Regions from separate parts of the Paenibacillus rhizovicinus genome, predicted to be linked through region 2. Evidence: riboswitches for the same ligand, from Rfam matches in the RefSeq annotation. Region 2 holds a riboswitch; each other region holds the start of a gene.
What was found. Region 2 has a riboswitch for ZMP and ZTP ahead of GZH47_RS20570 (bifunctional 5,10-methylenetetrahydrofolate dehydrogenase/5,10-methenyltetrahydrofolate cyclohydrolase). Riboswitches for the same ligand answer to the same signal wherever they lie in the genome.
Positions count from the first base shown of each region.

Region 1: it holds a riboswitch for ZMP and ZTP, as region 2 does, so the genes downstream of both, GZH47_RS30725 (DJ-1/PfpI family protein) here and GZH47_RS20570 (bifunctional 5,10-methylenetetrahydrofolate dehydrogenase/5,10-methenyltetrahydrofolate cyclohydrolase) in region 2, are expected to answer to the same signal.
Region 3: it holds a riboswitch for ZMP and ZTP, as region 2 does, so the genes downstream of both, rpiB (ribose 5-phosphate isomerase B) here and GZH47_RS20570 (bifunctional 5,10-methylenetetrahydrofolate dehydrogenase/5,10-methenyltetrahydrofolate cyclohydrolase) in region 2, are expected to answer to the same signal.

Region 1 covers NZ_CP048286.1:6,889,215-6,898,809, reverse strand. The annotation lists gene GZH47_RS30735 (SDR family NAD(P)-dependent oxidoreductase) at 1-384, shown strand, start outside; gene msrA (peptide-methionine (S)-S-oxide reductase MsrA) at 419-1,393, opposite strand; ZMP/ZTP riboswitch at 1,489-1,567, shown strand; gene GZH47_RS30725 (DJ-1/PfpI family protein) at 1,627-2,214, shown strand; gene GZH47_RS30720 (histidine--tRNA ligase) at 2,309-3,589, opposite strand; gene GZH47_RS30715 (HAD family hydrolase) at 3,838-4,512, opposite strand; gene GZH47_RS30710 (ABC transporter ATP-binding protein) at 4,629-6,038, shown strand; gene GZH47_RS30705 (NUDIX hydrolase) at 6,043-6,501, opposite strand; gene GZH47_RS30700 (8-oxo-dGTP diphosphatase) at 6,513-6,980, opposite strand; gene GZH47_RS30695 (phospholipase D-like domain-containing protein) at 7,178-8,527, opposite strand; gene GZH47_RS34550 (hypothetical protein) at 8,553-9,113, opposite strand; gene GZH47_RS34545 (hypothetical protein) at 9,132-9,308, shown strand; gene GZH47_RS30685 (acyltransferase domain-containing protein) at 9,493-9,595, opposite strand, start outside.
Region 2 covers NZ_CP048286.1:4,583,024-4,592,618, forward strand. The annotation lists gene GZH47_RS20535 (peptidylprolyl isomerase) at 1-713, shown strand, start outside; gene GZH47_RS20540 (alpha/beta hydrolase) at 1,032-1,877, opposite strand; gene GZH47_RS20545 (GNAT family N-acetyltransferase) at 2,144-2,713, shown strand; gene GZH47_RS20550 (zinc-dependent alcohol dehydrogenase) at 2,794-3,879, shown strand; gene GZH47_RS20555 (cupin domain-containing protein) at 3,879-4,211, shown strand; gene GZH47_RS20560 (phosphoesterase) at 4,280-4,792, shown strand; gene coaD (pantetheine-phosphate adenylyltransferase) at 4,789-5,265, shown strand; ZMP/ZTP riboswitch at 5,348-5,426, shown strand; gene GZH47_RS20570 (bifunctional 5,10-methylenetetrahydrofolate dehydrogenase/5,10-methenyltetrahydrofolate cyclohydrolase) at 5,493-6,341, shown strand; gene GZH47_RS20575 (outer membrane protein assembly factor BamB family protein) at 6,519-8,231, shown strand; gene GZH47_RS20580 (ThuA domain-containing protein) at 8,720-9,433, opposite strand; gene GZH47_RS20585 (SDR family NAD(P)-dependent oxidoreductase) at 9,447-9,595, opposite strand, start outside.
Region 3 covers NZ_CP048286.1:4,013,061-4,022,655, forward strand. The annotation lists gene spoIIR (stage II sporulation protein R) at 1-394, shown strand, start outside; gene GZH47_RS18040 (MDR family MFS transporter) at 482-1,945, opposite strand; gene GZH47_RS18045 (L-threonylcarbamoyladenylate synthase) at 2,247-3,347, shown strand; gene GZH47_RS18050 (manganese efflux pump MntP) at 3,733-4,293, shown strand; gene GZH47_RS18055 (low molecular weight protein arginine phosphatase) at 4,331-4,912, shown strand; ZMP/ZTP riboswitch at 5,029-5,111, shown strand; gene rpiB (ribose 5-phosphate isomerase B) at 5,232-5,699, shown strand; gene GZH47_RS18065 (TIGR01440 family protein) at 5,712-6,314, shown strand; gene GZH47_RS18070 (serine hydroxymethyltransferase) at 6,415-7,662, shown strand; gene GZH47_RS18075 (sugar phosphate isomerase/epimerase family protein) at 8,018-8,809, shown strand; gene GZH47_RS18080 (glycine-rich domain-containing protein) at 9,028-9,595, shown strand, end outside.

The DNA of each region.
Region 1 (9,595 bases), 2.3 Mb from region 2:
CGGGAAGTCGCCAAGCTCATGCGCTCCGGAGGCGGCGGCGCGATCGTGAATATCGCCTCTACTCGGGCCATCATGTCCGAGCCGAATTCCGAAGCCTATGCCGCTTCGAAGGGCGGCATTCTGGCGCTGACCCATGCGCTTGCGGTGTCGCTCGGACCGGACCGCGTTCAGGTCAATGCCATCAGTCCGGGTTGGATCGAAACCGGCGATTACGATGCCTTGAAGCCCGTCGATCATGCTCAGCATCCCGCTCAGCGCGTAGGCAAGCCTGACGATATCGCCAGAGCCTGCCTCTATTTGACCGATCCGGCCAATGATTTCGTAACGGGTACGAATCTCGTGATCGACGGCGGCATGACGCGCAAAATGATCTACGAAGAATAAGCTTTTCGCACGAACCGCGACCGATCCAACGGCTTCATGCTTTCCCGCCAAATCCTTGCGCAAACCGCCCGTATCCTTCCGCATCCAGCCGCTCAAGCGGAATGAAGCGCAGTGATGCGGAATTGACCCGGTAATACGGCATCGTCCCGGATGGAACGTCTTGAATGAACGGCCCCAAATACGAACCCGATAAACGGGCGCGAAGGATCGTTCGTACTTGGCCTCCGCTGAATTCGGCTTCCTTGCGGACGATGCCTTCTTCGATCGGTTTGCTGAAACTGGGCCACCCCGTGCCGGAATTGAATTGGTCGATCGTGCTGAACAGCGCGTCGCCATTTACGACATCGGCGTAAATCCCTTCGTGCGCGTTGTTCCAATACTCGTTCTCGAAGGCCGGTTCGTCCTCGTTCAGCTGCGTCACCTTGAACTGCAGCTCGGTCAATCGGCGCTGCAACGCAGCTTTATCTTTCTCGCCGCGCCAGCTTCGATTGGCGAATGCTTCTCTTCCCGAGCCTTCCACGTACAAATTGTAGTTTCTGCGGTGCGTCTTATAATAGTCCTGATGCTCGTCTTCCGCCGGATAGAACGTCCCTGCGTTCAGAATCTCCGTGACGATCGGACGCTTGAAGCGCCCGCTCTTCCGCAGCTCGAGCTTGGAAGCTTCCGCCTGCGCGCGCTGCTGTTCGTCATGCACGAAAATCGCCGTTCGGTAAGAATGGCCGCGGTCTTGAAACTGTCCGCCGTCGTCCGTCGGATCGATCTGCTGCCAATAGATGTCCAGGAGCCGTTCATACGGGAAGATCGCCGGCTGATAAGCGATTTGCACCGCCTCGTAATGGCCTGTCGTTTCGCTGCCGACTTCCGCATAGGTGGGATTCTCCGTGTGTCCGCCCGTATAGCCGGCAACGACCGATTCTATTCCCGGCCATTCATCGAACGGCTTGACCATGCACCAGAAACAGCCGCCTGCGAACGTTGCCAGCCGCGTCTCGTGATTCCCGATTTTCACCGATTGGCGCACCTCCGTTAATGTTTTTTTGTCATAGCGATCATATTTCATCATTGTAATGATTAAAATTTTCTGATACAAGTGAAATAAGAAGTTCCGGTATGTGTAACTGGCGAAACGTGGAGTACCACGAGGGAGCACATATCTCATATGCCGTTCGCCTGGGCAAAGCAGCTGATTCCAGATCAGGTGCTTTTTTTGTTTTCCACTACGATGAGAGGCGGTATGGGAAGATGAAATTGGCTTACGTGATGTTCGATCAAATGACGACGATGGATTTTGCAGGGTTCTATGAGGTTGTCGCCTGGATACGCGTTCTAGGAAAAGTAGAAGATCTAACTTGGGACTTTTGCTCCAATAAGGAGTTCATCACGGACGATCGCGGCATGACCGTTCAGATTCATCATGTCTATCCGGATTTATCCCAATACGACGTTGTCTTCATTCCCGGCGGCATGGCAACAAGAACATTGCGGCATGATCCAGCGTTCATCGCTTGGATCCAAACCGCGCGAGACGTAAACTATAAGGTTTCTGTCTGCACGGGTTCTCTCTTGTTCGGTGCGGCAGGTTTCTTGATTGGAAAGCGGGCAACAACGAATCCATCCGCCTACGAGCTCTTACGTCCGTATTGCGCGGAAGTAATCCAAGAGCGGATTGTGAGGGACGGCGATATTTTCATGTCCGGCGGCGCCGGAACTTCATTGGACATCGGATTATACTTCGTTGAATCGCTCACCGATCAACGCTTCGTCGAACGCGTTCAAGGAATCATCGATTATCCATTCTATCAAGCTGGTAACCTTAACAAGCAAGTATAGTTCCGCTCAACCGAACGATTCGAACCATATCGGCAAGACGCGCATAACCTCTTCGTTCTGCGCGTTTGCATGCCGATATTCGTATGCGAGCCCATTACAGGCTTTGCCGAAGCAGCCGAACCGCTTCTTCCATGCTCACGACCGACTCCGTCATCCCGTTCATATCCTTCAATCGCAGGCAGTTCGCCGCAGCTTCGCTCTCGCCGATCAGAATCACATACCGGATGCCTTTAGACGAAGCGCCCGCCAGCGATTTCTTTAACTTGCGCCCCGCCGTCTCCACTCGCGTGCGGATGCCATTGCTTCGCAGTTCGCCTGCGGCTCTAAGCGCTTGGGGAATGGTATCGCCGATCGGGATAACCATGACGATCCGGCGATCCGTCCGCTGCGGCCGATCACGGAGCAGTTCCATGATCGATTCCATGCCGAACGAAATGCCGACCGTCGGATAAGGAATCTCATCCTTCCCGATCAACTGCCCGATTACAGCATCGTACCGGCCTCCGCCGCTCAAGCTGGAAGCGAAGCCTCCCGTTGCATCGAACAATTCGTACACCGTGCCCGTGTAGAACGAAAGTCCGCGCGACAGAAACGGATCGAATTCGCATATCGAATCGAGCCCCAGCTTCTGGATCAGGTCCTGAAGCGCCGCCGCTTCGAGCGCTCCGGGCGACGCCGTCAAGCCGTATCGGCTTGCAACCTCCCCGAAAGTCGGATTTGCGCGATCGACGAGGGCGATGAGTTCATTCGCGGTGTCGGCGTCCGCGCCTTTGGACAGGAGCTCCTCCCTTACTCCCTCGATGCCGATTTTCGCTGCTTTATCGAGCGTCAGCATCACGGTGAGCATCATGCCCGGCTGAATCCCGATCGCTTCCAGCACTTCCCCAAGGAACCGGCGGTTGTTCCACTTGAGCCGAACCGGAATTTCCAAACGTTCGAATACTTCCGCAGCCAGCTGCATGAGCTCGGCTTCGGCTTGTGGACCTTGAATGCCGACGACATCCGCGTCGCATTGCATGAATTCGCGCAGCCGCCCGCGTTTCACGGGACCGTCCCGAAACACTTTGCCGATCTCGTAGCGCTTGAACGGAAGCTCGATTCCCGAATTGAGCGCCATCACTTTCGCGAACGGAATGGTCAGATCATACCGCAGACCGAGGCTTCGGCTGCCTTGATCGGTCAATTGGTACATTTCCTTCAGAATCTCTTCTCCTCCCGCGTACTTCGAAGTCAACAGATCGAGCTCGTTCAGAATCGTCGATTCCATGCCGTCGAAATCATACAGCTCGAAAACCTCCTGCAGCGTTTGCTGCACCTGCTTGCGAATGGCCTGCTCCCGGCCGAAATAATCATAGGTTCCTTTCACGTTTTGCATCCTCATCCGATCCTTTCTTCGTTTGAAAATAATAAAAAAAACGCGCAGGACCTCTTGGTCCTGCGCGTTCGTATGCCGCAGGGAGGCCAACGCGAAACGCGTTAGCCCGCCCTGTATATGAACAGGCGTGCTAACGCTGCTTGTGATGATGAAGCGGATTGCGCATAATCGTCTGCATGGCGAGATCTCCTTCAATTGCGGGATGGATTAGCGAAAGTATAGCGCATTGGCGTATGGCTTTGCAAGCCTCAGTTTGCCTTGATTACGCATGCACGCAAGACATTCAAGACTTCGCTCGGCGATGCCAGCTTCACGAATTCGCTCCCGATATACGTGTTAAACCAGAAGGCATGACACGCATGAAGCCCCGCCCGTCGAGCGCCTTCCAGCTCGTTTGACCCGCCGTCTCCCACGAATACGGATTCTTCCGGCAGGACTTCGAGCCGGCTGCAAGCCAGCGCGTATATCGCGGCATCCGGCTTGCTGCAATGGACCTCGAAGGAGAATACGCAGTCGTCGAAGTATGGAGCCAGCTCCGAATCTTGCCAAGCTCCCACTTCTTCGGACGTGCAATTGCTGATCAATCCGACTTTCAACCCCATGCCCTGCACGGTTTCAAGCAGCTCGATGATATCGGGACGGATTTGGCGAAAAGGAAGCCGTTTCTCCTCAAGCCGGGCTTGAAATAATTCTTCGATCGCCTCTTCATTGACGCTCGACCGGTTGGATACGACGATATCCCGGAGCACGTCCGGGAACGACGCGAATGCTCCGTTCATCCGCCGGTCCTGGCGCAGTGTCCATTCTCTTCTGAATTGTTCGTGCGTCAGCCCAAGCAGCTTCTCGTAATCATGCTTGCGATTCGACATTCTTCGCCCGTCCGCGAATTCGGTGATCAGCGTTTCGAATAAATCAAAGAAGATTGCTTTGATCGCCAGTTCAACCCCTCCGTTCTCTTCGTAAACCTTATTCGAATCGTGGATGCCGAACCCCTGCTAGGAATCCCAAGTTTTTCCTATATTCTGCGAAATGCCGCGAAATAACGAGCAAATCTAACGGCAATCGCACCGGCGATCTGCTCACTCGCGTGCTTGACGATACCCGTTATATCACGAATATGGTGAACGGTCAGCTCGGATTTACCTTGTTTCATGTCGTGACCGTCATTGTCGGGTCGATCATTCTGTTATCATTGCAGCCTCTGCTCGGTATGATCGTGCTGCTTATCTGGGCCGTGCAAGCTGTTTTCATGTCAAGGCTTGGCCGTCAAGTGAAACGGAAAGCGGCTGTATCGGCCCGCCATCGCTCCAATGTTTCGGAGAACGTTCGGGAGCTCGTCTCCGGCGCTGCCTTTATTAAAGCAGCCGGGCGGGAAAGCGACGCGCTCCGGGATATCCGGGCCTGCTTGCACGAAGAATGGACGCATACCCGTCACGGCATGATGACCGATTACCGCGTTCATTTGCTCCATGCCGCCTTGAATGCCGTCGCGCTCGTCGCGATGTATGCAGCGGGCGGGGCGTTCGTGCTTAACGGCTCGATTACGATCGGATCCTTGGTTGCCTTCATCGCCGTTTACAACTGGCTGAGGCCGTTCGGGGCCTCCTTGATCGATAAATCGATCGAAGCATTGAAATTAGCGCCTGCCGTCGAACGCCTGAACGGCATTGCTTTCCCGGTGCCTCCGGTGCGGAAGGGAATCGTTCCTTCGGGCCCGCTGACGCTAGAGGCGAACGAAGTATCGTTCTCCCATGGACAACGGAACGTACTGGATCAAGTCAGCTTCCGGGTCGATCCGGGGATGCTGCTCTCCATCGTCGGACACCGGGGGTCAGGCAAGTCGACGTTAGCCGACCTGCTGCTAGGTTTGCGATCACCGGCATCCGGCAGCATTCGAATCAACGGCATTCCGCTCTCCGCAATCGATTACGCTTGGCTGCGAAGCTCCGTGCTGTGCGTAACGCAGGACATTATGCTGCGAAGCGGCACGATTATGGACAATATCGCGTACGGATACGAACATGCGACACCGGATGCGATTCTGGAAGCAGTCGAGGCTGCCGACTTGGCCGATTGGATTGCCCGGCTTCCGGACGGCTTGCAGACGCGCGTCGGGGAGCAGGCGCTGCAAATTTCGGGCGGCGAACGGCAGCGGATCAGCATCGCCCGCGCCTTGCTCCGCAAGCCGAAGATCCTCATCTTGGATGAAGCTACCTCGGCGCTGGATCAGGGAACCGAACGCCGCATCCTGAATCATTTCGCCCGGCATCCAAGCGGCATGTCTATCATCTTCATCACGCATCGCCTAAGCCTTGCGCGGGCATCGGACGAGATTATCGTACTGGACGAAGGCCGATTGACCGACCGAGGAACGCACGAGGAATTATCCGAGCGGGCTGGAATCTATCGCACGCTGCGCGAACAAAGCGAACCGGCTGCCAACCTCTAGCTCGTTACCGTTCGCCGTTCTCATCTTGAGCCAGCATGCCCGACAAGACTCCCGCCCGTCGTATAATCTCGATCCGCTCGCTTCTTCCCTCGATGGCCGTAATCATAGCGATCGCGGTTTCGAAATTCATGATCACATAGCCCGTCTTCTCGAATCCGGCGGGCATTTCGCTGAATCGCTTCACCTCGGATAAATAATATACGGTATAACCCTCCGTGGATGCCCAGAACCAGCTGGCAAACGGGATACGGCGGCCGGTAAGCTCGATGCCCGCTTCTTCCATGACCTCGCGGTCCAAGGCTTCCTCCAGGGATTCATCTGCTTCAATTCGCCCGCCGATGGTCGTCAGGACCTGCTCGTCCTTGTCCCAAACCATCATCATATTGCCGTTATCGAGGACAGGCACGCAGTGTACCCCGCCTATGGGAAAGTCGGTCGGAAGCTCCGTAATGAAAGTCAGCATGACGATTCCTCCTATTTCAAGCTGGCCTCGCGAAGGCCGCGCTCATAGTATTTGATCGTTGCGGCGACGGTTTCATCCGTCTCTTCCTTCCATACGAAGCTCAATTCGAACGTGCCCGGCTCGAAGAACAACGGAAACCGCCGTTTAAACCAATCCTGCATCGGCAATTCGAGCGCCTTCGCTTTGTCGACCCAGATCAACTCTCCTTCAGGCGGGTGCGCCAACAATTCTCCCTCGAAGGAAGTCGCTAGATAATTAAACACCATATAGCGCAATCCTTGATCCGGCTCGCAAAACTCATCCAATCCTTTGTAGACGATATCCTTCACGATGAGTCCGGTCTCTTCTTGCACTTCCCTTATCGCGCCGTTTACGATGCTTTCGGGAAAATCCACCTTTCCGCCCGGAGCTATGTATCCCGGAAAGCCTTTCTTGTCCGGGCGGTTGATCAGCAGCACGTTGTTTCCGTCTTGAACCATGCACATGGTATACATTTTATGTTGGACTGGACTTGCGATTGGTATCAGCTCCCCGGAATATGGCAGCATCGTTTGGGACAAAGTCCCAGCTGCTAGATAAACCTACCATATCACAAAACAAAAAGCCGCGAAATACGCGGCTTCGGCGATAGATTCAGAGATATGGCGGTTCAATCCATGGATAATCATCATAACGTTCAATCGTGATACGGCGGCAGAAGCAGACTGAAGGCAAGCCCCTGCCAGCCGTTGTCGCCCTGATCAAGGCGCAGGCGATTGGTTCTGGCGATCTTCGCGAAGAGCTGAAGCGCAGCCCGGTCATCCATGCCGGTAATGTCGCTGCCGAGATGTTCTTCGAACAGGCTGGACAACATGGCGTGCGCCGTTTCGCGATGCCAGAAGGCCGCGTTCATCTCGCTATTGCCGAACAGTGAATAACGATGAAGATTGCACGATCCGACGGTGCCCCAATGACCGTCGACAAGCATGAGTTTGGAGTGGACCCAGACGTTATGCCGCTCCCCGTCATCTCCGATTCCGGCGAGGCCTGCTAACGTGAAATTGCCGAAGACAGCAAGCTTCGCCAATGCTTCCGGGATTTCGCCGTCTGCCGGAATTACGGCTGCGACTTCCACCCCGCGCAGCAAAGCCTGGTGCAAACCATCGACGATCGCTTGAACGGTGATCGCCTGGTTCTCGATGTAGATGGAGCTGCGAGCCGAATCGATCGCTGCGCAATACTGATCGAGGTTCGAGCGTTCTCCCGCAGCGATGTCAAATGCGTCACCGCCTGGCGAGGCCTGCCCGTTCGTGTAGCGATCGCGATGAATCGTCCTTTGAATCTGAACGATAGCGTCCCCCTGCCGCTTCGGAACGCGAATCGGGAACGGGAGATCGGACATGCTGCCCGTTCCGCTCCAGCTGCCATCCGCCTTATCCCGCTCGCTTGCCTCGTTCCAACGCTGAACGAAATTATGATGGACGTCGACGAGCGAAGGTCCGTTCAGCTCGACATAGGCATCATGGTTCTGGCCTTTGCCGCCATGGCCCGGCGCAACCATGGAATTAGGATTCAAATTGATGCCGCCAAGGAAAGCCGTTTCCGCATCGGTACCCGCATCGATAAGCCAGCTTTTCTGGTGCTGACAGTATCCCGGATGCGCCCTATCCCAACGGATAAGCATGGGAGAAGCATAATCGCGCAGCCGTTCGAAGTGTTCCGGTGCGCCCCAGAACGCATTGGTTTTCAAGGATTCCGTCTCTGGATCGGGCCGCCAATAGATTATCCGGACATCCAGCCCTCTTGCGGCCGCCCGATGCAGCACATCAAGCGGCGAGCCTCTGCCGTCCGGCATTTGGCATGCGGCCCACATGAACGTAATCGTCGTCCAGACGCTATGCGTTGCAGCCTCGATCGCTTCGCATATGCGTCGGAATGCAGGCTCGCCATCGACAAGCGGCCGGATGGCGTTGCCGGAACGAATGGGATATGACGCCCTATGCATATAGGGAATAGTCAACCCACTGAGATGCCTATCATCTTCCATAAAAAACGCTTCCTCCTTGCACGCCTTAGCGCAGCAGTTGCTCCACCCAGCGATAGCAGTCTTCCAATTCTTCGTCGCTGACCCAATCGGAGCGATGTTCGAACATGATCATCACGTCCGGATTCCCTGCCTTGAAGAGGGACAAGTAATCTTCGATCGGCGCCCATCCATCCTCCGGCTTCAATCGCGGCAGCACCGGATGGTTGTTCAACGTGATCTGGTCCGTCACCCTCACGTTCTTCAAGTGAATCGAATCCGTGAACCGGACAAATTTCGAAATGATTGCCTTCGCATCGAAATATGGGTCAAGGCAATCCTGCACGTGCAGCCGCCCCGTATCCAAACAAAGCCGAATGCGCGGATAACGGTCCAACAAACGCTCCAAGAAGTCGGTTTCATAGACATACCGATTCAGGGCGTCAAACTCCAATAGAGGCGTGAACCGATATTCTTCGCCCTTCGCGGACAACCAGACGAACAATTCCTCGCTTCTCGCCTTGAGTTCGTCGAACGAATAGCCGCTCTCGTATTCGTATTCGCTGCGATCCGCGAAGCGCCATTGCGACCAATCCACGCGATCATCCATGATTACGGGCTTCGGATAATGAAAGAGAACATAGTCGGGATTAACAGGGACCAGCTCTTCCAATTCCCGTTGTATCCGCTCGTATGCTTGCGAGCGAACGGCCGCGTCCTGAGCGAGAAACAGCGCATCTCGGACGACGGACCCTCCGGCCCGAAACGGGAAATGAATGCCGGTACGAAAGCCGTGCTTGCTTGACGCTTCTATTAATCGCTGCTTGTCGGACTCGTCCTCGAATAAACAGGCTTCGATGCCATAGAAGTCCGCTCTGAAATCCCGGCGGAACTTCGCTTCATCGAACGCGCCGTATTGCCCGATCAGAAATCGATTCAGGAGAACCGCTCCTCTCTTGTTCGCTTTACATCGAAGTGATAGAGCTGTCCTACTTCTTCAAAATAAATCCGCACCCGTTATGCACGGACTCGCCAGCCGTAAGACGGTCATAGATAACCCGCTGCAAGGACGTTTCCGGCTTTAAGTCCGGA
Region 2 (9,595 bases):
ACATTACCTACGAGGCCGTGCTGAAGCAGTGGGAATCGGAAAACAAGCGGAGGGCGCAGACGCTGAAGAAGGGCGGTCTCGTTTACGGTCCGGCGCATTTGGATGCGGCCTTCTATTACGATACATGGCTGACGGAGAACGTGGAGCGGCTTAAGGCGAAGCTGGCGCAGCGGGATGCGTTTACGGAGGCGCAGGTGAATGCTTACTACGAGCAGCATATCGCCGACTATATCGGGCAAGCAACGATCCGGACGTCAGTGGTCTCGCTGACATGCCAGCCGGAGGACTGCAAGGCCGCCGATTCGTCGGCGCGCAAGCAGATGGAGCAAGTGAGAGCCGGGTTGGCAGCCGGAGAGGATTGGACGACCTTAGAGGAACGGTATAAGAACAGCGGCAGCGCGGTTCAGTTTGCTTCCCGGACCTTCGACGCGGCTTCCGCGAAAGAAGATACGATGATGGATCCGCTGCTGCTGCAGGCTGCTAAGAAGCTGCATCGGAATGAGGTCAGCGGGCTTGTGGAGGAGAATGGCGTACTCTATGTCGTAAAGGTATTGTCCGTCGAGCAGCCGAAGGCTGTTCCGGTATCGGAGTTCAGCGGCCAAATTCGGAAGCAGTTGTCGGACGAAGCGTACGCCAAGCTGATCGCGGCACGGACGAAACAGGCCGATATCGTCATTGATCATCGCGTGTACGACAAGCTGGAAGCGGAATAGCGCGGTGCGAATAGAGGCAGGAGGCGGGGAGTTGCGGGCTGGGTTAGAAAATAATAGGCTTGAAACAAGCGTGATACGTTAGAAACTAGGGCGATGCGTTAGATTCAAGCGCGATAGGTTGGGATCTAGGGCTTGCCCTCTCAACGACTCAATGGAATAATGCGGAGACGCTGCAATATCGCTCGGGAAGCACCCGTGAAGAATGGCCTTGAGGAAGGCTGTTTTTTCACGGGTCTTTTTTGGTTGGGAGGGCGGCCCGTCGTACAAGAAAGGAGCTGATTTGCATGGATGCAGGCTTATTGCTCGCTGCCCTTAAGCTCAAGCATCCTCAAGCTGCTCCTTAAGCCAATCCCGCATGACGTCGAACACTTCTTCGCGGTCCAGTTCGTTGTGCAGCTCGTGCTTGAGGCTGGGCCATTCCATGAACGTGCACCTGGAGCCGGCGGCATCGGCAAACTGCCTGCTGGCCAGGATGGAAGTCACTTTGTCCGTACCGCCGTGCATGAGCAGCAGCGGGACGCGCCATTCCGGCGCATGCTTGATCGCCCATAATCCGGCACCTTGCACGCTGAGGAAGAAACGCGCCGTGATGGCGCCATGGCCGAGCGGATCCTCCTGATACCGTTTGACCATCTCGGGATCGGAGGTCAAATGGTCGCCGACCATCGGCCTGTCGTTCGTATACGCCGGAAACAGCCGGTTCACGACACGCGCGATGATCAGCTGGAGCGGCGGCGGATTAAAGGCGAGCCGCAGCCAAGGGCCTGTTACGATGACGCCGGCAACATCCGGCTTGCGCCGCAGGACGTAATTCAGCGTGACGTTGCCGCCCATGCTGTGTCCGTACAGAAACACGGGCGTCCCGGGAAACCGTGCAGCGGCTTCGGCCAGCATCGCGTCGATGCCGTCCATCAAAGCCGGATACGATTTGGTGTGCCCGCGCTTGCCTGCGGTTTGGCCGTGACCGACCTGGTCGAAGCCGAAGACGGCGTATCCCGCATGCGTGAACATTTCGGCGACATGCCGGTAGCGGCCGATATGCTCGCCCATGCCGTGCACGAGGGCAATGACGGCGTGAACGTCCCGCGATTCCTCCGCTTCCCATTCCGCCGCGTACCGCCGCGATCCATCCTTGCACCGAAGCTCGAATATGCGCTCCTTCATTGTCGTGCTTCCTCCTTATTCCGATATTCTCTATTTAAACTTTACCACACTGATGTCAGATTTATGAAATGCATTGGTTCCGCTTACACTATTTTTATTGTATCCGCATGCATGCCGTGAGTCTTATCGCGGCTCGGAATCAACGGACGTGCACGGGTTTTCGCCTTCGGCGGCAATGTTTCGTCTTACCCCGGTTTGTTATTTCATGGTAAATTATACGTATTCGACTAGTGAAGGGGCTGCTAAAGATCAAGATCGGAGGATCCATGAACGAATTCAGCATTCCGTGCGAAGACATTGTATTGCGGCTTTTTCGGCCCGAGGATTTGGATGACTTTCACGCGATCACGCATGAGCCGGAGATCGTCCGTTACTTGCCTGGCTGGAACGCCGATTCTAAGGATATTCGCGCGGATTGGCTGATCAATTACGAAATTCCGGGCAATGAACGATTCCTTGAAGCCGTTCGGGAGGGCAGGGAGATCGGGGATCGGCAGCTGAGACTGGTCATGGCGTTGAGAGAGACGGGCGCCTTCATCGGCTGGGTCTGCACGTCCGTCAAGGAGGAGCTGCCGCCGCCGAACCGGGAGATCATGTACGGCATTTCCGCCGCATACAGCGGCAAAGGCTACGCGACGCAAGCGGCTTCCGGCATGATCGGGTATCTGTTCGGACAGGGACTGGCGGAGGAATTGAACGCCATCGCCCTCACGCATAACGCGGCGTCCAACCGGGTCATCGTCAAATGCGGCTTCCAGCCGGTCGGCGACATCGCGATCGACGGCGAGACGTATCATCACTATAAGTTGTTGCGAAACGGGTTTGGGACTTTCTAGATTCCCCGCGGAATGCTACCATGGAATCATTGAACGATTATGCACAATATGGGTTTGAAGCCAACAGGGATCATGCACAAATGAACCGAACCGCACGAATCGAATCGTCGAGGGGAGATCATTACATGCAGGCGCTCATCTATGAAGGACCGCAAGAAATGGCCATCAGGGAAACGGACAAGCCCGTACCCGGCGAAGACGAGATTCTGATCCGCGTCGCGTACTCCGGGATTTGCGGATCGGAGCTCAGCGGATATTTAGGGCGGAACTCGCTCCGCAAGCCGCCGCTTATCTTCGGCCACGAGTTCTCCGGCACGATTGCGGAGATCGGCAGCCGGGCCGAAGCGGAGGGCCGCTGGCGGATCGGCCAGCGCGTCACGGCTAATCCGCTGGTGACTTGCGGACAATGCGAACCTTGCGCGACAGGCAGGCAGCAGCTGTGCGCCTCTCGTAAGCTGTTGTCCGCCGCGCTGCCCGGCAGCAACGCGGAGTATGTCAAGATCCCGGCGGCGTTCGTATACGCCGTGCCGGATTCGATCACGCTGCAGCAAGCGGCCATGACGGAGCCTGCCGCCTGCGCGATCCGCGCGGCGGAGCTGGCGGCGCTCAAACCGTCGGATACGGTGCTGATCGTCGGCATGGGACCGATCGGGCTGCTCGCGCTGCAAGCGGTGCGCCAGCATGGCGTGCAGGACGTGATCGCCGTCGACATGAACGCGGACCGATTGCAGATCGCCTCCAAGCTCGGCGCGAGGCATATCGTCTGTCCGGGAGCAGGCGTCGATACGCTGGAAGAAGTGAAACGGCTGACCGGCGGAGCGGGCGTTAACGCCGCCATCGACGCGGTTGGCTCGGGCGCGACGCGCAAGCAGTGCGTGCTTGCCTGCAAAGGCGGCGGACGCACCGTGTTCACGGGGCTGCACGAGGAAGAATCGACGCTGCCGATCAATATCGCGATTCGGAACGAAGTGACGATGACGGGCGCTTTTGCCTACTCCGCCACGAACTTCCGGACGGCGCTCAAGTGGATCGAAGAAGGACGCATCGGGCTTGCCGAGGGCGTGATCGAAGCGCCGCTTGAGGAAGGCGGCCGCTGGTTCGAGACGCTGCTGAAGCAGCCGGGCCATGTATCGAAAGTGTTACTTATACCAGGAGGTGGGGCATAATGCCGCGTTTTGAGGAATGGCATACGTCGGGTCCCGGCGTCGAACGGAAGATTTTCAAGCCGGGCAAGACGATCATGAGCATGATGGTAACGATGAAGTCCGGCGCGATCGGAAAAGCGCATTCGCATCCGCACGAGCAGCTGTCGTACGTCGTCAGCGGCAGGCTGCAGCTGGAGATGAACGGTGAATTCTCGGTGGCCGAAGCGGGAGAGCAGTTCGTCATTCCCGGCGACGCGGTGCATGAGGTGACGGCGCTGGAAGATACGGTCGTCGTCGAAACGTTCACTCCGCTGCGCGCGGATTTGCTGGCGACCATTACGGACAGCGAGTAACGTACTGTAGAAACGTACGTACGAGCAGAAGCTTAGCGGCAGCGTACATCCAAGGAGCGTGTTCTCTCTTGCAAAAGGTATTTTTCATATCCGACCATCATTTCGGCCATAAGCATATTATCGATTTTGAAACGCGGCCGTTCTCGAACGTCGACGAGATGAACGAAACGATGATCGAGCGATGGAATGCGGTCGTCGGCAAGGACGACAAGGTGTTTCATCTCGGCGATTTCTCGTTTCTGAACCGGGACAAGACGGCGGCCATCGTATCGCGGCTCAACGGCTACAAGCATCTCATTCTCGGCAATCACGACCGGGGCCGCTCGCGCCAATGGTGGCTGGACGTCGGCTTCGACGAGGTGAGCGAGCATCCGGTCATCTACAAGGACTTCTTCTTCCTCTCGCACGAGCCGATGTACATGAACAAGCATATGCCTTACGTCAACGTGCACGGGCATATCCATGGGCAGAAATACGAGAGCGTCAATTACTTCAACGTCAGCGTGGAGCATTGGGATTACACGCCGCTCACCTTCGAGCAGATCCGCGATGCCGTCGTGCCGAGCGAGGAACAGGGATGAAAGTCGTCTATGCGGGAAGCTTCGATCCCATCACGCTGGGGCATATTTCGGTCATTGAGCGGGCATGCAGCCTGTTCGACGAGGTCCATGTCATTATTGCGAACAACCGCAGCAAGAAGCATTACTTCGACATCGCGCAGCGCACCGAGCTCGTGCAGCTGTCGATCGCGCATATGAGCAATACGGTCGTCGTGCCGTTCGAGGGCATCGTGGCGGATTACGTGAACGCGAACGACGTGAAAGCCGTTATTCGGGGCATCCGCAATTCCACGGACCTTGAATACGAGCTGCAGCTGGAGCAATACATGCGCAGCACGACGAAGGCGGACACCGTCTACCTGTCGCCGTACGTGAAAGACACGCAGACGAGCAGCTCGCTCGTGCGCATGTTCCTGCAATCGAACAAAACCGAGCTGGCACAGGCATACATGCACCGGGATGCGTATGCGCGAATGGTGACGTTCACGGTGTAAGGGAGCGGCGCGAGGGCAGCGCAAGGCACGGCGGGCAGTTGCCCGAACGGACGGCTTGGCGTATAATACTACCAACGATTCAATAGCGAGTGTGACTGGCGTAACGCGGCGAACCGCGGGGGAGCACATCGTTCATACGGCCGTACGCCTGGGCAGAGGTAAGGGAGCAATATTCCCTTGCCTCTTTCTGTTTTTCTAGCAGCGTACAACCGAAAGGATGATGGAACATGTCTCATGCGGAAAAGCTTATTTTGGACGGAAACGCGGTCGCGGCCGGCATCAAGGAACAGCTGGAAGCGCGCATCGCAAGGCTGGCGGAGCGGGGGATCACGCCGTGTCTGGCTACGATTCTGGTCGGCGGGGACCCTTCCTCCGCCACGTACGTCAGGATGAAAGGCAATGCGTGCAAGCGGCTTGGCATCTCGTCGATTCGCGTGGAGCTGCCGGCGAGCACGACGACGGAGGAGCTCATTGCCGCCATTCGTAAACTGAACGACGACAAGTCGGTGCACGGCATTCTGCTGCAGCATCCGGTGCCGCACGGGATCGACGAGCGCGCGGCGTTCGAGGCGATCGCGATCGAGAAGGACGTCGATGGCGTGACCACGCTCGGCTTCGCGCAGAACGCCTTCGGCTTCGCGGATTATCCATCCTGCACGCCGGCGGCGATTATGGCGATATTGGCGCATTACAAGCTTCCGATCCGGGGCCGTCATGCCGTCGTCATCGGCAGAAGTCCCATTCTCGGCAAGCCCGTCTCCGCCATGCTGCTGAACGCGGACGCGACGGTGACGACCTGCCATTCCAGAACGGAGGATCTCGCCTCCATCGTCCGTCTTGCGGACATCGTCGTCGCTGCCGTAGGCAAGCCGAAATTCGTGCAGGGCGACTGGATTAAGCCCGGTGCCGTCGTGCTGGACGCCGGATATAATCCCGGCAATGTCGGCGATGTAGATTACGAGGCGTGCATGGCGAATGCTTCCGCGATCACGCCTGTGCCGGCAGGCGTCGGCCCGGTAACGATCGCGACGCTGCTGAAGCATACGGTGGACGCGGCGGAGAAGTTCGGGGGTTAAGAAGCAGGAGAGCTGCAAAGGTCAGAAGCCGGCTTGTTCCCGATGGGGTTCAAGCTGGCTTCTTTGCGCTGTCATGAACGCTGGAAGCCGGATTTTCCCGGGAAGAGATGAAACCTTTCGGAACGGCTGCCCGTCTAGGAGTGGACAGCAGTCGAATTCCGAAGGAGGCTTATCCTTATGCGCAAATTTAAACATTCCTTGCTCGGCGTGCTTGCAGCCGGGCTGGTCGCCGCATCGCTAGGGGCCGGAGGCACGGCTTCCGCGCAATACGGCAGCGAGCCGAGCTACAGCCTGGAGACGAACTACGGCTTCGAAAATAAAGTACCGACGGCCAAGGCGCTCTGGAGCGCGGAGCTTGATCTCCCTTCCGGCACGGAACGCATCCAATATCCGCCCGCCGTGGGCGAGACCAATCTCTATTACATCAAGAGCGGCGCACTCGTTGCGCGGAGCATCGCTTCCGGCAAGACGCTGTGGTCGTTCGGCGCCAAGCTGCTGCCGGGCTCGGCCGTCATTGCCGGGAGCTTCGTCTATGCGGGCAGCGCCGATGGCAGCGTGTATAAGGTGAATCCGTCGACGGGCTCGGGCACCCGCATCTATCAGTCGAAAGAGAAGCAGCTCGTCTCGCTCAAGGCGGACGGCTCTACGCTGTACGCGTCATCGAACAGCGGGCTGGCATCGATTAATTTGGCGACTGGCAAATTGAATTGGACAGCCGGGAGCGATGCGGTCGGCCATAACGGAATGACCATTCTCGGCAGCATGCTGCTTGTCGGCACCTTCGAGTCGGGCGCGATCACGGTGAACACGTTCTATGCCATCGACAAGGCGACGGGCAAGACGCTGTGGAAGCTGGAGGGCAGCCACGACAAGCTGCTGAAGGCGGACGGAGATACGCTGTACTTCAATAACGACTGGCCGCATACCGACGAATCCGCCTATGTGGCGACGATCGATATCGTCAGCGCCAAGACGGGCAAAGTAACCGGCAGCAAGCCGTTCGTCGCGGTCAGCACGGCGCTGCCCGCGATGTACCAAGCTCCGAAATACGTGACGGTCGACGGCAATGACGTTTATATTCTGACGCAGGACAACAAACTGTTCTCGTATAACTTGAACGACGGCACGGATGCTGTTGCGAGGTACGTGACCGATGGCGGGAGTTTCATAGCCGGCCCCTACAACGGCAAAGTGTTCTTCCAGAACGTCGACAACCTGGGCTTCCATGCCCGCAAGCTCGTGGATCAGTCTTCGCTGTTCTATGAAGGCTTGGACAATCCGGCAAGCCGGGTGGATTTCAAGAATGCCGGCATGTACGTCGGTCAGACGGACGGCGAGGTGTACGCGCTGAACGTGACGACGGGCAAAGCGGCTTTCCGCTTCCAGACGCAAGCTCGGAATTACGGCCCGTTCCAGGTCGCGGGCAGCACGCTGATCGTGCAGGCCGAAGGCAAGCTCTATGCGTTCCGGCTGCCGGAAGAGCTGACGAAGCCGCTGGCCACGGGACCGACGGGCGCGTTCGTGAAAGCGGAGGCCGGCCTGATCATCGACGGCAAGACGAAGCAATTCCAGCCGAGCATGATGACGCTGAACGACCGGATGTTCGTGCCGATGCGATTCCTCATGCAGGAGATCGGGGCGAAAGTCAGTTATGACGCGCCGAATAAGCAAACCACGATTACGTACGGGAAAGCCGCTTTCACCCTTACCGAGAATTCGGCCTTCGCCGTGAAGGACGGCAAACAGGTTGCTTTGACTTATGGGCCAACGATTCTGAACGGCAGCTTGTACGTGCCGATCGGCGATGTCGGGAAGCTGCTGGGCATTGCGGTCAATTGGGAGCCGGGCCCGCGGACAGTGGTCGTTACGACGGCGGCGGCAGGAGCATAGAAAGAAGTTGAGTCGCGCCGTTCGCGGCCGCAGGATCCGCTAATATGGCGATTTGGGGCTATTGGCAAGTCAAAGCGGCCGGGCGTTCCGCTATCCGGCGGCGATGGCCTGGATCGGTAATGATTTGAGGCGTATAGCGTCTCCCGAGTCCGCCAAAAGCTAAAATGGGGCAGAAATGCGCGAATAACGGATCTCCTGTCCGCCGAATTTGAATGTGAATGATCCATTGAATATGAATGATCCATTGAATGTGAATGATCACTTGAATGATCCACCGCGCCTCTCGTGGCCTATTGCCATGCACCAGATAAAAAGAGCCCCCATTTCCACTCGCAGGAGCGGGAACGGGGGCTTTATGCATGCAGAGAGCAGGGGAATCGTGTCGCAGCCGCGCAATCCTTGGCCGGCTCGTATAGGCGCAATAAGCGCATGACATGCCGATCCGGCTCTGTACATGCGGAGACCCGGCGAAAGACCGGATGCCGCGCTTAACGTCCGGACGCCCAACGCGCGCAATTGCGCACAAGCCGCTGATACGATGCAGGCTTAAACGACGGGGCATGATGCCCAGGCTGCAAATAGACGAGCTTGCCGAGTCCGTAGGCGCGTTCCCATCCCGCAGGATAACGCTCGCCTTCGAATTCGAAGGTCAGGAACTCCGTCCGCGCAGCTAGCGAATCGAGCTCGAACAGATACGGCTCCTCGTCCAGCGCGAACGATTCGACTCCGTCCAGCAGATGGTGTCCGTAAACCGGATGATAGTTAAGAGATTGATAAGGAGGATGGCCGGTAAAACGCGCGCCGATCAGCTGTGCCAGCTCAGGGCTGCTTTGCAGGGAAACGCCGTTGTGAATGACGAGCAGTCCGCCGCCGCCCGCCACGTAACGAAGCAAGCCTGCGGTCTGCTCCGGCGCCAGCGCGCGATTCCAGCAGTCCGTATAAGAGATGCATAACGGGTATTCCGCTTGGTTCAGCTCGTTCAAGACGTTGTAATCTTCGGTCGCGGTCAATAGGAATTCAGGAGCTAGAATAGACTGAATCTCGGCGCGCGCCGGCTCCAGCGGATGCCAAGGGGCTTCCGTGAAGTCGCCGAGCAGCAGCGCTTGAATCGGGCCGGCGTTTCCCGTTGTCCTGTTGGCTTGTCCGTTATCGCCGGCTTGCCTGCTGCCGGCAGCTTCCGAGTTGTCGTTGATTTCGCTCATTGTCGCACGCTCCTCACCATGGCAACTCGTTGCCGGTATCCGCTTCGAGGTATAGCGGCCGGTCATGGAGCTCGCTACGGCGCTCTTCGATCCGGCCCAGAATAAAGGCTGCCGATTGCTGCGGCGTATGCGTGCCGGAGTCATTCCACGTGCCGCTCATCG
Region 3 (9,595 bases), 570 kb from region 2:
GAAAATATACGGCACGGAAGTCTATCCCGCAGGCAACTACGAAGCGCTCCGCATCACCCTCGGCGCAGGCGCCGGACAGAACTGGTGGTGCGTACTGTTCCCGCCGCTCTGCTTCGTGGACGCGGTAAGCGGCGAAGCCTCGACGCCGGCGGCAGCGGCAGTCACGACTGCATCGGCCAAAGCGGAAGATTCGCAATCGCAGCAGAACGGCGTTACGGCAAAAGCCGACGCTAAAAATACTTCGGTGAAAGCATCGGCAGATAACAAAGCAAGCGGGAGCGTTCAGCAAGCCGATGCAAGCAGCAACGATGAGGCGAAGCAGCCGGAAGTGAAGTTTTTCCTCTGGGAAATTCTCAAAGCTATCTTCAGCTTCTTCAAGCATCTGTTTAGCTAGAGACGACAAAAAGGCTCACTCGCACGTATGCGAATGAGCCTTTTGTTGTTTAGAAGACGAATGAGTCCGAGCTGAGCGGAGTGCTGCTTACGCAGCGGCTTTCTCCGGCTCCGGCTCGGCTTTGGCTTGCTTCAGCTTCGGAAGGAACAGGCAGACCGGAAGCGCGATAATCGCGATAATCGAAGCGATCAGATAGACGTCGTCGACGCTCATCGTGAAGGACATGATCGTGATATGCGTTTTGTCCGTTGCGCCGGCTTTGACGAAATCCTGCGCATGCCTGGCTGCCCGCGAAGACAGCAAGGACGTGAAGACCGCGATCGCGAACGAGCCGAGCACGTTGCGGACCCAGTTGTTGATCGACGAGGCGTGGCCGCTGAACTGCTTCGGCACGGCCTCCATGCCCGCGTTGCTTGCAGGCATCATCGCGAACGAAATACCGATATTCCGAATGATCATGCAGAAGATGATATACCGGTGCGAGATATCGACGCTGAGCCAGCTGAGCGGCAAGGTGCCGGCAGCCATCAGGATGATGCCGACGCAGAGCAGCAAGCGCGGACCGACTTTGGTGTACAATTTGCCGACGATCGGCATCATGAACGCCATCGCGAGGGATGCCGGCAGCAGGATCAAGCCCGTGTCGAGCGGCGTGACGGATTGGATGTTCTGCAGGAATACCGGCGTCAGGAACGTACCGGAATACAGGCTGATCGTAATGATGCTCGTGATCAGCAGCGCAACGCTGTACCGGCTGATTTTCAGCACGCGCAGATTAAGCAGCGGCGCATCCGTCGCCAGCTCGCGCCAGATGAACAGCCCCAGGAACACGATGCCGGTGATGAACAGCGAGAGCGTCTGCGCCGATCCCCAGCCCCATTCGTTTCCGTGGGACAAGGCGACGAGCAGCGTGGAACTGCTGACGATGACCGTCACGAAGCCGATGAGATCGAATTTCTTCGGCACGTTGAGCCGGTAGTACGGAATGTAGATGCTGATCAGGATGATGCCGACGACGGCAATAGGTACGTTCAGCCAGAACAGCCAGTGCCACGAGACGTTGTCGAGAAGCCAGCCGCTGTACGTGGGGCCGATAGCCGGAGCCAGCATGGACGAGGCCGCCCAGAGCGAAATCGCCATGGCGATTTTCTCGCGCGGGATGATCTGGTACACGATTGCCATCGTGATCGGCGAAATCATGCCGGTAAACGCCCCTTGCAGGATGCGGAACGCGATAAGCGATTCCACGTTCCAAGCGAGCGCGCAGCAGATGCTGGCAATCGTAAAACCGGACATGGCGAACAGGAAAAGCCGCTTGTAGCTGAACCGTTCCCCGAAATAGCCCGTTATCGGAGCAAAGGTGCCCATGGCGAGCATAAAGCCCGTCAAGGTCCACTGCGTCGTGCTGAGCTCTGTGTGAAAACGTTCCGTAAGCACCGGAATCGCGATGTTGATCGTGCTGACATTGAGCACCGAGACGAAACTGCCGAAGAAGATGGCAATCATGATCGGCAAGATGCGGACTTGCTTGTTTGGAACTGAATCTTGCATGAATGAGTGCCTCCTAATTTCCGTATATGTCTCTGATGACATATAAAATAGCTTTAGAAGCATAACGCGCCATATTCCCGAAGTCAAAGGCGCTTCAGGGCCGCAGCGGGCGCGGGGAGGCAATTGAAACGCATACAAGAGGGCGGGAGACTCGTTTTTCTCTATAATGCTACCGCAGGCAGAGCCGGCGCCCGCAAAACCTGCGCTGCTGCGAGCAAACGCGGTTTTGTTTCGCGCGGGGACGCGTATGGTATAATAGAAATAAAAAGAAGCTATTCTTGCAGAATCCGGAGACGAGAAATTGAACCTACCTATACGAAATACAAACCACTGGCGCGTGGACGGTCATGCGCCGGATCGAGAGCAATTGAAGGCGGCGGCGGAGCTGTTGAAAGCGGGAGGCACCGTCGCTTTTCCGACGGAGACCGTATACGGGCTTGGCGCCGACGCGCGCCGCACGGAGGCGGTGGAACGGATTTTCGAGGCCAAGGGCAGGCCCTCGGACAATCCGCTTATCGTCCATATCGCGGAGCGGGAGCAGCTTGAAGCGTTGACGCTGCCGCTCGAAGGGGAAGGCGCCGGGGCGTTGGCCGGCCGGCTAATGGACCGCTTCTGGCCGGGGCCGCTCACGATCGTGCTGCCGGTCAGGCCGGGCGCCGTGTCGCCGCGCGTCACCGCCGGCCTGGATACGGTCGCGGTGCGGATGCCCGCGCATCCCGTCGCGCTGGCGCTGATCGCGCAATCGGGCTGCCCGCTTGCCGCGCCGAGCGCGAACCGTTCGGGCCGCCCGAGCCCGACGCTGGCGGCCCACGTGGAGGGCGACCTGAACGGACGCATCGACGGCATCGTCGACGGCGGCGCCGCGGGCGTCGGCTTGGAATCTACCGTCGTCGAGGTGGTCGACGGCGGTACGGTACGCATTCTGCGCCCGGGCGGAGTAACCGCCGAAGCGCTGGAGGATGCCGGCGCGGCGGTCGTCTATGACGCCGTCGCCGCGCCCGAGGCCGCGGAAGACGCGGCGGCCGGGCAGGCTCCGCGCTCGCCCGGCATGAAATACGCGCATTATGCGCCGCAAGGGCATATGCAGCTGGTCAAAGGCGAGCCGGACGCGGTCGCCGCCTGGATCGGGGCGGCCGTCCGCGCGGCGCGGGAGAGCGGCGAGCGGACGGGCGTGCTCGCCTTTGCCGAGCATGCCGCTCGGTACGACGCCGACTGCGTGCTCGTCGTCGGCAGCCTGGCGCGGCTCGATACCGCCGCGCACGGCTTGTACGCCTCGCTGCGCGAGTTCGATGCGCAGGGCGTGCAGCGCATCTGGGCCGAGACGTGCCCCGAGCAAGGCATCGGGCACGCGCTCATGAACCGCCTGGCCAAGGCTGCCGGCCACGCGGTCGTCCACGTCTAGCGCGGCGGCAGAACCCGCCGCGCGTGCGCCGCATTCACGCAGCACACGCTCTCACAGCATGCTCTTGCAGCGAGCTCACGCGGCATGCTCTCGCAGCATGCTCTTGCAGCGAGCTCACGCGGCATGCTCTCGCAGCAAGCTCACGCGGCACAAGCTCACGCAGTCCGCATTCGCAGTCCGCATTCGCAGTCCGCATTCGCAGTCCGCATTCGCAGTCCGCATTCGCAGTCCGCATTCGCAGTCCGCTCACACAGCAAGTTAACGCGGCACGCTCAACCAGCACGCGCTCACGCACCCACTCCCGCCCCGCCATCCCGCCCGTTGGTCATCTTTCCCATCTTGTCCGCATATGCTTGGATGAGATGATGGACAGGGAGTGGATCGGATGGTGGAGGCAGGCATGCATGCCGGACAGCTGCTAACGCTGGTTATTATCGCGTTGGCGCTCGGGATGGACGCTTTTTCGCTGGGCGTGGGCATCGGGCTTAAGGGCATTCGGCTATTGGATATTTTCAAATTGAGCGCATTGATCGCGCTTTTTCATATCCTGATGCCGATTATGGGGATTTTCACCGGACAATACGTCGGCTCGCTGCTAGGCGGCGTGGCGACTTCGGTTGCGGGCGGGCTGCTCCTGCTGCTCGGCGGCCATATGATCTATAGCTCGCTCCGAGGCGACGCGGTGACGTCCATTAACCACCGCAGCGCTTGGGGCATGCTGATCTTCGCGCTCAGCGTCAGCATCGACTCCTTCTCGGTCGGGCTGTCGCTTGGCATGTTCGCCGTGGATATGCTGCTCGCGGTGCTGCTATTCGGGGTGGCCGGCGGATGCATGTCCATCGCCGGGCTCATGATCGGCCGCAAGGTCAGATCCAGCTTCGGCGAATATGGAGAAGCCATTGGCGGCGTCATTTTATTTACGTTCGGGCTGCTTATAATATTCTGACACCGTATCTTGATCATCACCCTAGGAGGTTTTTCGCATGAAACGGATCTTGTTCGTATGTACAGGCAATACCTGCCGCTCGCCGATGGCGGAAGCGATGCTCCGGGCGATGGCGCAGGAACGCGGCATGGCCTTGGAAGTGCGTTCGGCCGGCGTATCGACCGTCGACGGTCTGCCGGTCTCGGCGAATGCGCAGTCCGTGCTTCGGCGCCGCAGCATTCAGCACAACAACGGCTCCACGGCGCTCGATAACGGCTCCGTGACTTGGGCCGATCTCATATTGACGATGACCGCCGGCCATAAAGGCAATCTGCTGCAGCGCTTTCCGAGCGCCGTGGACAAGACGTATACGCTGCTGGAGTATGCCCATCGCGACGAAGAAGGCGAGCGGCGCATTGCGGAGTTGGAAAGCCTCTACACGGATTTCCAGATGAAGCAGGCGCTCGGCGGACAATTGACGGAAGAGGAACGCGGCAGGCTGCTGGAGCTGGAAGCTGCCATTCCGAGCTTCGATATTGCTGACCCTTTCGGCGGCTCGCTGCAGATTTACGAAGACAGCGCGGCCGAGATCGAAGCGGCTCTTCGCAAGCTGCTCGACCGCCTGCAGCATCGCAAATAACGGCGAGCCTTATGCGGGGGAGAAGCTTGCTGCGCCGCTTAGCGGGCGTCAGCCGTTTCTTCTTAATTCCATTGATTTTGCCGGCGCGATCCGGTATGATAAAAGCAATTAAAGACGGTTTCCGATGTAACTGGCGACGAAAGTGGGTCCAACCACGGTGGAGCATCGGATCATACGGCCGGTCGCCTGGGCAAAGAGCAGCGTGCGTAAGCATGCTCGCTCTTTTTTCGTCTTTTCCGGCGAAATCAGGTATACTAAGACCATTGTGAATCGACAATTTCCGCCATCGCGCGGTTTCAAATGGGAGGTATAGGCAAGTATGAAAATCGCCATCGGAGCAGACCATGGGGGCTACAGCCTGAAAGAAATCGTCGTCCCCTTCATTCAATCGCTCGGCCATGAAGTCGAGGACGTCGGCTGTGACTGCGAGCAGTCCGTCGACTATCCGGATTATGCGCTTCCGGTATGTGAGCTTGTCGCGGAAGGGAAAGCGGATCGCGGCATTCTCATTTGCGGCACCGGCATCGGCATGTCGATCGCGGCCAACAAAGTGACCGGCATCCGCTGCGCGCTCGTGCATGACATGTTCTCGGCGCAAGCGACGCGGGATCATAACGACACGAACGTGCTGGCCATGGGCGAACGCGTCATCGGACCCGGCATCGCGCAGGAAATCATTCGCATCTGGCTGGAAACGCCGTTTTCGAACGGCGAGCGCCATGTCGGCCGCTTGAGCAAGGTGCAGCGGATCGAAGCGAAATACGCGCAGCCGGTTCACGCGGAATAAGGAGCGGATACCGTGAGCGAAACGGGAACGGCATGGAATTCGGCGCAGCTGGCTAAGGACGTGGAGACGGTAGTCCGCGAGTTGGCGGAAGCCGCAAGCTTGCGTCAAGGACAGCTGCTCGTCATCGGCGTCTCCACGAGCGAGGTGCTGGGCGAGCGGATCGGCACATCCGGCACGCCGGAGACGGCGGAGGCGATTTATGCCGGCATCGAAGCGGTCCGGCGCGACGTTGGGTTTTATCCCGTGTTTCAATGCTGCGAGCATTTGAACCGGGCACTCGTTATCGAACGGGAGGCGGCGGAACGGTACGGGCTCGAGCTCGTCTCGGCCGTCCCCGTGCGCAAGGCCGGCGGCTCCATGGCGGCGCATGCGTTCCGTGCGCTGTCGGATGCTTGTCTTGTCGAAACGGTGCAGGCGCATGCCGGCATCGATATCGGCGATACGTTTATCGGCATGCATTTGAAGCGCGTGGCCGTCCCCGTGCGGCCGTCGATCCGGTCCATCGGGTCGGCTCATCTGACGATGGCGTTCACGCGTCCGAAGCTGATCGGCGGCGAACGCGCGGTCTATGCCCTCGATTCGAAGGCGGATGCCGCGAACGGCAATTGCGACTAACCATTTTGAATAAGCGCAGGTTTTCGATGCCGTATGTTGACTAGTACGTAAACGCTTCGCACGGAACTGCGTTAAATAAACTTTAGGAGGATATACAATCATGGAAAACCTACGTAAGCAAGATCCTGAAATTCTGAAAGCAATGGGCCTGGAGCTGCAGCGCCAGCGCGACAACATCGAGCTGATCGCATCCGAGAACATCGTGTCCGAAGCGGTTCTTGAAGCAATGGGCTCCGTTCTGACGAACAAATACGCGGAAGGCTACCCGGGCAAACGTTACTATGGCGGCTGCGAGCACGTGGATATCGCGGAAGATATCGCACGCAACCGTGCGAAGGAACTGTTCGGCGCCGAGCACGCGAACGTACAGCCGCATTCCGGCGCGCAAGCGAACATGGCGGTTTACTTGGCTGCGTTGAACCCTGGCGACACGGTGCTGGGCATGAACCTTGCGCACGGCGGCCACTTGACGCACGGCAGCCCGGTTAACGCATCCGGCCTCCTTTACAATTTCGTTCCTTACGGCGTTAGCGAAGATACGTTCACGATCGATTATGCGGAAGTCCGCAAGCTGGCGTTCAAGCACCGTCCGCGCATGATCGTTGCAGGCGCGTCCGCTTACCCGCGCATCATCGATTTCGAAGAGCTCGGCAAAATCGCGAACGACGTAGGCGCGCTGCTCTTCGTCGACATGGCGCATATCGCGGGTCTGGTCGCGGCGGGTCTTCACCCGAGCCCGGTGCCGCATGCGCACTTCGTTACGACGACGACGCACAAAACGCTCCGCGGACCGCGCGGCGGCATGATCCTGTGCCGCAAAGCATGGGCGCAGGCGATCGACAAAGCTGTATTCCCGGGCTCCCAAGGCGGCCCGCTGATGCACATCATCGCTGCCAAAGCGGTGGCTTTCGGCGAAGCGCTTCAGCCTTCGTTCAAGGAATACGGCAAGAACGTGATCGACAACGCGCAAGCGCTGGCTGAAGCGCTGATCGCGCAAGGCATCAACATCGTATCCGGCGGCACGGACAACCACCTCATGCTGATCGACCTGCGCAATCTGAACATCACGGGGAAAGACGCGGAGCATGTATTGGATTCCGTTCAAATCACCGTTAACAAAAACGCTATCCCGTTCGATCCTACGAGCCCGTTCATCACGAGCGGCATCCGTATCGGTACGCCGGCGGCAACATCCCGCGGCATGGGCGTAGAGGCGATGAAGACGATCGCGGAAGTCATCGCGATGACGCTGAAGAACCCGAAAGACGAAGCCGTGCTGAACAAAGCGCGCGGCATGGTCAGCGACCTTGTATCGCAATACCCGCTGTACCCGGGCATCGCATACTAATCGCCCTTCGTGCTGCAGCCAGCCTATTTCCCGGCGCTGCGCGGAACGCGAACATCCCAATGAAAGCCATCGGCCGCTGCCCCGCGCAGCAGGCCGGTGGCTTTTTCTTGCTCTCGTTCTGCCTCTCGTTCTGCCTCTCGTTCTGCCTCTCGTTCTGCCTCTCGTTCTGCCTCTCGTTCTGCCTCTCGTTCTGCCTCTCGTTCTGCTTCTCGTTCTGTTTCTCGTGATGATGTCGTAACGATTGTGACGGATAATCGGCAGGTGATTGCCGTATTTCGTCGAATCCTTTAACAATCGGCCGTCCATCGGCTGATTATTGAATATGCACACTATGGATCGTGGAGGAGAATCGAACATGAAACTGGGCATCATTGCCGAACCGAAGGCGGAAAGCTTCGATTACGCCGCTGGACTCGGATTGGAATTCTTGGAGTTTTGCATTAACGTCGGCACGCCGGCAGGCGACTTCGCCGCGGTCGTTCCCGAACTGAAAGCAGCCAGCGCCCGCACCGGCGTCGCCGTGGGATCCATCGGCCGCTGGGGCCCGGACCGGATTGCCAAGGACGGCAGCATCGTCGAGGAAGAACTGCAAGCGTCTTATACGCTGATCGACGCCTGCCAAGAGCTGGGCTGTCCGGTATTCGTATGCGGCGCCAACTATATCGAAGAGCGTTCTTACTTCGAGAACGTGCAATCTGCTATCGCTTATTTCGAGCTTCTGCTCGAATATGGACAAGAGCGCGGAGTCCGCATCGCGACCTACAACTGCCATTGGAACAGCTTTATCGTCGACGGGACGGCGTGGAAACTCATTCACGGCCATCTGCCGGAGCTCGGCATTAAGTTCGATCCGTCCCATGCCCGTTATGCGGGACAGGATTATTTGCAAGAGATGACGGACTGGGGACATCGCTTCCTGCACGTGCACATCAAAGGCTCCGTCATCGTGAACGGCAAACGCTTCGACGATCCGCCGGCCGGCCTTGACCAGACCGACTGGGGAACGTTCATGGCCGTGCTGTACGGCGTGGGCTACCAAGGCGGACTGAGCATCGAGCCGCATTCCAACACATGGACGGGAGAGCTTGGCCAGCAAGGCGTCAAGTTTACGGTGGATTACATGAACAGGCTTCTTCTGCGCAGCTAAAGCGCCCCTTCGAACGCGTCTCCTATGGACCGAAAGGCATTTCGTTCCGGGAGGCACAGGCATCCCTTTCCCGGCCAGTTGGCGCGAAATGCGCCGGCCTGCCGGTAAGGGATGCTTTTTTTTGACAATCAAACGTTAATTTTTCCTCAAAAACCGCATGCCGCCTGCAAGGCGCATGCTATGATGGAGGTACATATTTCGGAAGGCGGTGAGGCCGCATGTTTTTCTTTATGGCAATGATCGTTATCATCACCTTCTTCGTTTTGTCGAACCTGATGAAGTCCAGGAACGGCAGTCCATCGCAGCGCGGAGGAAGAGGCGGTCCGCGCATCAGCCGTCCCGCTGCGCTGCTCCCTGCGCCTCCCGAATGCCTCGGCGTTCCGGCCGGACATCCCGTGCGGCCTGCGGCAGAGCGCTTGGAGGAGGCTTTGACGCCGGATTTCGAGGCGCGCGTCAAGGATCGGGTGCTTCGTCTTGCGCCGAGCATGCGGGAAGGCGAATGGCAGTGGCGCTGGTTCGAGCTGAAGCGGTATTTTCTCTTATGCGGCGTGCTTCGCGGCGTGCCGATGTACAGCGCCCAGGTCGACGATGTCTGGCATGAAATGCTCATGTTCACGCGGGAATACGAACAGTTCTGCAGGCAGTTTTGCGGAAGCCTTATCCATCACGCGCCGCATACGGCGGATGCACAGCCGGATCGAGGCGCGCGCGCGTGGTTCGATTGGGTGTACGGCGAGCTGTTTCTGCCCGTGTTCGGAAGCGCGCGGTTGTGGGGCTCCTTCTATC